DNA from 4 places in the Pantoea sp. F_5 genome. Region 3 is predicted to be linked to each of the others. Evidence: predicted binding sites of a transcription regulator. Region 3 holds the regulator's gene; each other region holds the start of a gene.
The links. Region 3 encodes CRP, which controls carbon source genes, mostly activating them, when cyclic AMP is high. Its sites were predicted from a motif close to ATGTGANNNNNNTCACAT; they were not measured.

Region 1 (2,208 bases), on a different contig from region 3:
AACAATAACTGAGTCACATCGATTCCTTCCGCATAATTTTTGATAGTAAAACTATTATGAAAACGCTGCGAGAAATAAAGATCTCCCCCTGTTTTTAGGAATTAATATACAACCTGCATGAATTGATTGTTCCTTTCATTTGGTATAATTTTTCTGAACCGAACGCGGAGGCAATGAATATGGAACTTGTGGAATCCGGAAGTATAAAAAAGTCTGTTATTTTTATAACAGACGATATGTTTTTCAGGCGTGGCGTAGCTGATTACAGAGGGGAAACTTATACAACCAGTGCATACAACTCGTCGCTATTGCTGACGATGCTTATGAACCATGTAGAGTCGGTTTTTATTCTGGATATATTTAACTTTATCACTGAAATTGATAACGATACGTTCAGAGTTATTAAAAACGCCGCGCTGAGAAACAGCATCTTTTTTTTATACAGTAACAAGTATCAGAAACTCACATCAGATTTTGTTACTGTCAATGCACAGCTGATTGAACGAAGGCAACCCCTGGTTAAGATGTTACAATCTGTCATGGGTGGGTTAATACATGCAAAAGGAGACAGTGACCGAATAACTCCGGCATCAGTGCATTTTACTAAACGAGAATCGCAGGTCTTAAACAGGCTAATCAAAGGTGACAGCATTAACATGATCGGCATGTCATTAGGCATATGCGATAAAACTGTTCTGATTTATAAGCATAAAGCACTTAATAAACTCGGCTGTCGGAACTCACGTTTTTTCTATTCAATGCTCAACCACTTTAATTTGGGCGCTGACATACACAGAGCTTTTTAATTTTTTTAATTGTAATTCTTCTGCAATGCACCAGCCCAGGGAAAACCATTATCTTTTATCCCTTCTGACTATTTACAACGCTTTCCCCTGATTGACCATCAGGATACCTGAAGAACTGAGCAACTATTGATCACACCTCTTAAAACCGAGCAGAAATTGTGCTTCCGGCAGTTTTATATTGTGATTAAAATCACACTTCAGAAATAAACAGCGCCCTAATTAATGTGATTAGCATCACACTAAAGAGACCACCCTCTCTCATTTCAGGTATGAAATTGCCCCTTGCGATAGCCATACTGTGATGAATATCACACTAAACCCCCTTACACCCCCCTTAAAACAGTGATCAAAGTCACACGCTGCTTACCTGCTACGCAGCGTTAAATTCGCGTGATAGAGTCCGCGTGCATACAGTAATACCACCGGCTGTGAGTCGGGGTGGCTAAACAAAAACAAGCGCGCTCTCCTATTGCAGCGCGTCTCAATAAGGGGTGGGTTTATGTCCTCATCAGTGAAGGTCAAAGTACAGAGCTTTGGTCGCTTTCTGAGTAATATGGTGATGCCGAACATCGGGGCGTTTATCGCCTGGGGTATCATCACCGCACTGTTTATTCCAACAGGCTGGATCCCTAACGAAACGCTGGCCAAACTGGTTGGCCCGATGATCACCTACCTGCTGCCTCTGCTGATCGGTTTTACCGGTGGGCGTCTGGTGGGCGGCGATCGCGGCGGCGTGGTCGGCGCGATTACGACCATGGGTGTGATTGTCGGTGCGGATATGCCGATGTTCCTCGGTGCGATGATTGCCGGTCCGCTGGGCGGCTGGGCGATTAAGTCGTTTGACCGGGCGATTGACGGCAAAATCAAAAGCGGCTTCGAGATGCTGGTTAACAACTTCTCGGCCGGTATTATCGGGATGATCCTGGCACTACTGGCGTTCCTGGCGATTGGTCCGCTGGTTGAAGGTCTGTCACACATTCTCGCCGCGGGCGTGAATCTGATGGTGCAGAACAACCTGCTGCCACTGACTTCCATCTTCGTGGAACCGGCCAAAATCCTGTTCCTCAACAACGCCATTAACCACGGCATCTTCTCACCGCTGGGCATCCAGCAGGCCAGCGAAGCGGGCAAGTCGATCTTCTTCCTGATCGAAGCCAACCCGGGTCCGGGTATGGGCGTGCTGATGGCCTACATGTTCTTTGGCCGTGGCAGTGCTAAACAGTCTGCGGGCGGTGCGGCAATTATCCACTTCCTCGGCGGCATCCATGAAATCTACTTCCCCTATGTGCTGATGGCCCCTCGTCTGCTGCTGGCGGTTATCCTGGGCGGTATGACTGGCGTCTTCACGCTGACCTTGCTGAACGGTGGTCTGGTCTCTCCTGCCTCACCGGGTTCTATCCTG
Region 2 (2,208 bases), on a different contig from region 3:
GCTTTATTGAGATCCACCAGCGCGCGGGCCAGGGTTTTACTGACACCTATCGGCAATACTGAAGAGGAGTCTGCACCACCGGCAATGCCCGCAGAAATCGTGCCAGCCAGCAGACTTTCTGCCACATTCGCTACCGCCTGAAAGCTGGTGGCGCAGGCACGGCTGACGCTGTAGGCATCAGTGTGCACATCAAGCCCGCTGCTCAGTACAATTTCACGCGCAATGTTCGGCGCTTCCGGCATCTGCACCACCTGACCAAAGACCAGTTGCTCGATCACCTCAGCTGGCAGTTCACTGCGCGCCATTAATTCACTGACCACCATCCGCCCCAGCTCAATGGCGGGAATGCCATGAAAGCCGGTCGCCTGGCGCAAAAAAGGGGTGCGTAACCCGTGGGTTATTGCGATGCGTTCACCATCACGCGTCAGCAGCGGCTGCGCTTTGCTCATTATTCTCACCTGTGGCTGGGACTGTGGCATCATTGCCTGAAGAGGTCTGACCTGATCAGTGTTAACCACAAGCGGGTGAGCCGCCAATACCGGAAAGGAAAAAGTGCGAAGGAAAACACGAAAATGTAAAACGCCGCATTAACGCGGCGTTATGAGACTTAACGCAAACCGAGCTGAAAAATCATCGTTTCAGCCTGGCAACTGAAAGTAAAATCGATATCCAGCTGCACACCCTGATCCACTTCACTAAAGCGCGACTCAATCACACAGGGTTCCGATTCCACTTCGCGTGCACGTTCGGTGAGGAGCGCTAATTTAGCTTCCGCATCGTCACGCTGAGCAAACCATTCTGACCAGCTGGCGGTGCAATCGGTGTTATCCATTACCGTGCCCACATCAACACAACAGCAGGCTGCTGTTTCGGTCGCACTGCATTTTTTAATGGCATCAGTCATTTCATTCTCCTGACCAGCGATCTGGTGGGTTGAGCGATTTTATGGCCGAAATTTTACCTGCTCGCGTAAAGATGTGCCACGCGCATGGCCCTAAGTGACGAATATCACAATAAAAATTGATCCAGAACAAACTGGAATCGGTATGCTGTGCAGAATCGGGGCAGTTTTGTTATGCAGATCGAATTTTAAGCGATCAATCCTGAAATATTTTAAAAACAATATTGCAACATACACACAGGTCAGACCTATACTCTCCGCACTGGTCTGATATGTGCGTTTTACGTCAGTCCCTACAATCCGCCGTCCTTTGTTACGCGACGTTATAGCGTTAAATAATAATTCACATGAGGTTGTGGTCATGAACCATAAAAACCTGTTTGCAAAGTCAGCCGTGGCGGCTGCAGTGGCGCTTGTCTCTTCACACGTTTACGCAGCTGGATTTCAGTTAAATGAATTCTCTACGATTGGTTTAGGTCGCGCATATTCAGGCGAAGGAGCAATGGGCGATACAGCGGCATCAGCCAGCCGTAACCCGGCGACGATGGCGTTAATGGATCGTCCGGAATTTTCACTCGGTGCGGTTTATATTGCGCCAGACGTCAATATCAGTGGTCGCAGCCCCAGCGGACGCAGCCTGGATGCCAATAATATTGCCCCGAATCAGTGGGTCCCCAATATTCATTATGTTCAGCCCATCAACGATCAGTGGTGGATCGGCGCGTCTGCAACCTCTAATTATGGCTTAGCAACAGAGTTTAATAATGGCTACACCGCGGGGGGTTACGGCGGTAAAACCGATCTGGTAACCGGCAATTTCAATCTCAGCACCGCGTACCGCTTAAATGAGCATTTTAGTTTTGGCGTCGGTTTTGATGCGGTTTATGCCAAAGCCAAAATTGAACGCTATGCCGGTGAGTCAGGCGCAAGACTGGGCGTTCCGGCTGATACGCAGGTTGCCCATCTGAAAGGCGATGAGTGGGGATATGGCTGGAACGCCGGTATCCTGTACGAAGTGGATGAAAATAACCGTTTCGGCTTTACCTATCGTTCAGAAGTGAAAGTCGACTTTGATGGCGATTACAAAAGCAGCCTCTCTTCCCGACTGAATGCAGTGAATAACCCGGAAGTATCAGGTGTACCTTTTGGCACCAATGGCACCACTGTTCCTGGCGCGTTAACCCTGAATCTGCCAGAGATGTGGGAAGTATCGGGCTGGCATAAAGTGGCACCGCAGTGGGCGGTTCACTACAGCATGGCCTACACCAGCTGGAGCCAGTTCCAGGAGCTGAAAGCCACCGGTTCTA
Region 3 (2,208 bases):
GGAAAGCGCGCGTTAGCCGCTTATGGCTGTGATCGCGGCTTGCCGACAGCATGTGCATCTGCTGATAACAGGTGTTGATCAGATCGACCACTTTCTGCTGGTGAGCCAGCAGCGGCGGCAGCGCTTTTTCGGGATCGGTCAGCTGCGTCAGCAGGGTATATTTGGCGTCACAGTAGTTGGCCAGCTCGCGGTAAATCAGGCTCAGGCTCTCCCGCATCGGCTGCTCTTTCCACAGCCAGAACCAGAACCAGTTAAATATCCCATACCAGAGTGTGCCGCCGATATAGAGCAGCGGAGTGACATAGATGGGCATGCGGCCAATCAGGCTGAGGGTAAAGATGGCGGCAATAAGCGTACCGGGCAGCAGACGGCCGTGCAGCGGGCTAATCTCACCGGTGACGCCAAGCAGCAAAGGCATAGCGAAGAGGATCAGCGGCAGTGGAATCGCATGCAGGGTGAGCCACTGGATCAGAAAGCTGCCGAGGGCAAACAGGCTGCCGCCCACAATCAGACGTTTGAAAAAGCGTTTATGCGGAGTATCGAGACCGGCGATATTGCAGCAGGCGGGCACTAATGAGAACAGCAGACCTTTTTGCAGGTCGCCAGCCAGCCAGCCCAACGCGACCGGCAGGCAGAGCACCAGCGTTTGCCGCAAGGCGTAGTTAACTTCAGGATGATAAATGATTCGACGCCACATCGGCCCAACACAAACAATAACGGCGTGATGTTGCCATCACGCCGTGGATGACAGGAGTTAGCGGGTGCCGTAAACGACGATGGTTTTACCGTGTGCGGAGATCAGGTTCTGATCTTCCAGCATCTTCAGAATACGGCCCACGGTTTCACGTGAACAACCCACAATCTGGCCAATTTCCTGACGAGTGATTTTAATTTGCATGCCGTCGGGATGCGTCATGGCATCTGGCTGCTTCGCCAGGTTAAGCAGGGTCTGAGCAATGCGTCCGGTGACGTCGAGGAAAGCGAGGTTACCCACTTTTTCAGACGTGACCTGCAGGCGACGCGCCATCTGCGAGGAGAGTCGCATCAGGATGTCGGGATTCACCTGGATCAGCTGACGGAATTTCTTGTAAGAAATCTCCGCGACTTCGCACGCGCTTTTCGCACGTACCCAGGCGCTGCGCTCCTGACCTTCTTCGAACAGGCCAAGCTCACCAATAAAATCGCCCTGATTCAGGTAGGAAAGAATCATCTCTTTGCCTTCTTCATCTTTAATCAGAACCGCGACGGAACCTTTCACGATGTAGTAAAGCGTTTCTGCTTTTTCACCTTGGTGAATCAGCGTACTTTTGGATGGATACTTGTGAATATGGCAATGGGACAGGAACCATTCGAGTGTAGGGTCTGTTTGCGGTTTGCCGAGAACCATTCGCTATTATCCTCTGTTGTAATCGTGCCCAAAATACAGGGGGCAGTTTTCCCTGTCAGGCGGTGAAAGCTTCAAGCGTTTCCTTTTCAGGAAATTATTCGGGCCGCATCAGGCGCAGTGCGCTTCATTCTTCCCGGCTTCGCCATCGGGTGACGAAAAATATTTTCAGCACTGTTTGTAGCACAGCTTTTGCCGACTGTCTTCTGTTGTCTCGCTTCAGCTACAGGCGGATTTCTCTGGATTGCTGTTTACCAGGTGAAAGCGTACTCTGGCGACAAAACAGCGTATTCCGGAGCAAAAATCATGCAGGCAAGAGTGAAATGGGTAGAAGGGCTGACATTCCTTGGAGAATCCTCATCCGGCCATCAGATACTGATGGATGGCAATTCGGGTGATAAAGCGCCCAGCCCAATGGAGATGGTGCTGATGGCGGCAGGTGGATGCAGCGCGATTGACGTGGTATCAATTCTGCAAAAAGGCCGCAACGATGTGGCTGATTGTGAAGTAAAACTGACCTCAGAACGTCGTGAAGAAGCACCGCGAATCTTTACGCACATCAACCTGCATTTTATCGTGAGTGGCAAAGCGCTCCAGGATAAAGCGGTCTCACGCGCCGTCGATCTTTCGGCAGAGAAATACTGCTCTGTGGCCATCATGCTGGGTAAAGGTGTGACGATTACGCATAGCTATGAGGTGATTGAGCTGTAGTATCTGAAAACGACCATTAACGGCCCGTGCAACATTGGGCGGCGGTAAGATCGAGCCTGCGCAGAAAACCGGGCCAGATCGGAAAGTCGCTTAAACCATCCCTGGGCGCTCGG
Region 4 (2,208 bases), on a different contig from region 3:
TCGCTACCGCCGTGCCGCGCTCCTGCGCCGGGAACCAGGCGGCTACAATCCGGCTATTGCCGGGGAAGGAGGGCGCTTCAGCCAGACCGACCAGGAAACGCAGGATAAACAGCGACATGATGATGCCGAAGCCGCTGAAGATATCCACGAAACCCTGCAGCAGCGTAAACAGCGACCAGGTAAAGATGCTCCAGAAATAGACGCGTTTAGAGCCGAAGCGGTCGAGCAGCCAGCCACCCGGAATCTGCCCGATAACATACGCCCATGAGAAGGCAGAGAAGATATAGCCAAGTCCGACCGAATCGAGACCGATATCTTTGGACATCGCGGAACCGGCAATCGAGATGGTTGCGCGGTCACCGTAGTTGAATGAGGTGACGATAAATAACATCACTACAATCCAGTAGCGGGCATTGGTGCGCTTCTGCACCGTTTCCGCGGTCTGGCTGAAACTATTCATGATGCACTCCTGAAATATAGCGTGAGCTACATTCGCTCTGACTGCATACACATCGCGTTGGGTATCAGAGAGAAGTTGGGTTAAACACGGCGATCTTTTTTGTTCTGGCAAACCTTTATTTATCCATCTGCGAAGGGGCAGCCAATACGCTTCTGCAACCTCTGCGGATGAGTAATACGTCGTGACAGATAACCTGACTTTGGCTAACGGAGCCCAGTATAAGAACAGCCTGAAGCGAGCACATTGGCACATCGCCCTGGAATAACGCCTGCGGTGAATTGATTGTGTGGCGGATGCACAAAACGCTGCGGGATGGCTCACGAAAGCGGCAAATAACCGGGCGAAAACCGCCTCAGGTAACGCTTTCCCCCGCTGTTTGTGAGGCTCTTCACTTGCTTCTGGATAATCGCCCCAAATCGATAAGGCGAATTGTCTCAATGGTGGTCATTTGCACAATGCGCCCCCTGCTCCGCCTCCTTATACTGGAGATGGCAAACAAACGAGTGACAGGTCAGAACATTACAGCGTGCCGCACAAGTACGGCACGACAGACGGGAAGGTGAGCGATGTACCCCAAATCAGATGAACAACCGCTCTATATCAAAGTTCATGAGCACGACAATGTGGCGATTGTGGTCAACAGCCTGGGTCTGCCAGCCGGCACGCAGTTTGCGGATGGCCTGACACTCACGGAGCATGTACCACAGGGTCACAAAGTGGCGCTGCACGCCATTAACCAGGGTGCGGAGATCGTGCGTTATGGTGAAGTCATCGGCTATGCACTACGGGATATTGCCCAGGGCAGCTGGATTGATGAGTCGCTGGTCGTGCTGCCGGAAGCGCCTCCGCTGGCGAGTCTGCCGTTAGCCACGCAGGTTCCGCCTGAATTACCGCCGCTGGAAGGCTATACCTTTGAAGGTTATCGCAATGCGGATGGCAGCGTCGGCACGCGTAACCTGCTCGGCATTACCACCAGCGTCCACTGTGTGGCCGGTGTGGTGGATCATGTCGTACAGATCATTGAACGGGATTTACTGCCGCGCTATCCGAATGTGGATGGCGTGGTCGCACTCAACCACCTTTATGGCTGCGGCGTGGCGATTAATGCACCCGCGGCGGTCGTGCCGATTCGCACCATTCACAACCTGGCGCTGAATGCCAATTTCGGTGGCGAAGTCATGATCGTCAGCCTGGGCTGTGAGAAGTTACAGCCGGAGCGTCTGCTGACCGGCACGCCCGATGTGCAGGCGATTTCGCTGGACGATCATGACATTGTGCGCCTGCAGGATGAAAAGCTGGTGGGCTTTGGTGCGATGGTGAATGAGATTCTGCAGGTGGCGGAGCGTCATCTCCAGCGGCTGAATCAGCGCCAGCGTGAAACCTGTTCTGCTGCAGAACTGATTGTCGGCATGCAGTGCGGTGGCAGCGATGCATTCTCGGGCGTGACGGCGAATCCGGCAGTGGGCTACGCGTCCGACTTGCTGGTGCGCTGCGGTGCGACGGTGATGTTTTCGGAAGTCACTGAAGTGCGTGATGCGATTCACCTGCTGACGCCGCGGGTGATTAATCAGGAAGTCGGTAAGCGCTTACTGGAGGAGATGGCCTGGTATGACAACTACCTCGACCAGGGCCAGACCGATCGCAGCGCGAATCCGTCGCCGGGCAATAAAAAAGGCGGACTGGCAAACGTGGTGGAAAAAGCGCTGGGGTCAATCGCCAAATCGGGGCGCAGCGCCATTGTCGAAGTG

Region 1: the regulator CRP is predicted to act here: its motif matches at 1,029-1,046, upstream of F3I44_RS16235 (PTS mannitol transporter subunit IICBA).
Region 2: the regulator CRP is predicted to act here: its motif matches at 997-1,014, upstream of F3I44_RS01290 (YfcZ/YiiS family protein).
Region 4: the regulator CRP is predicted to act here: its motif matches at 837-854, upstream of garD (galactarate dehydratase).

The regions. Positions count from the first base shown of each region.
Region 1 is NZ_VWUO01000012.1:27,938-30,145, reverse strand. Features, by position in the region: gene F3I44_RS16240 (helix-turn-helix transcriptional regulator) at 174-806, shown strand; gene F3I44_RS16235 (PTS mannitol transporter subunit IICBA) at 1,306-2,208, shown strand, end outside.
Region 2 is NZ_VWUO01000001.1:250,065-252,272, reverse strand. Features, by position in the region: gene fadI (acetyl-CoA C-acyltransferase FadI) at 1-449, opposite strand, end outside; gene F3I44_RS01290 (YfcZ/YiiS family protein) at 608-904, opposite strand; gene fadL (long-chain fatty acid transporter FadL) at 1,263-2,208, shown strand, end outside.
Region 3 is NZ_VWUO01000006.1:20,442-22,649, reverse strand. Features, by position in the region: gene F3I44_RS09565 (YccS/YhfK family putative transporter) at 1-697, opposite strand, end outside; gene crp (cAMP-activated global transcriptional regulator CRP) at 755-1,387, opposite strand; gene F3I44_RS09555 (OsmC family protein) at 1,691-2,095, shown strand.
Region 4 is NZ_VWUO01000003.1:338,940-341,147, reverse strand. Features, by position in the region: gene F3I44_RS06285 (MFS transporter) at 1-460, opposite strand, end outside; gene garD (galactarate dehydratase) at 1,027-2,208, shown strand, end outside.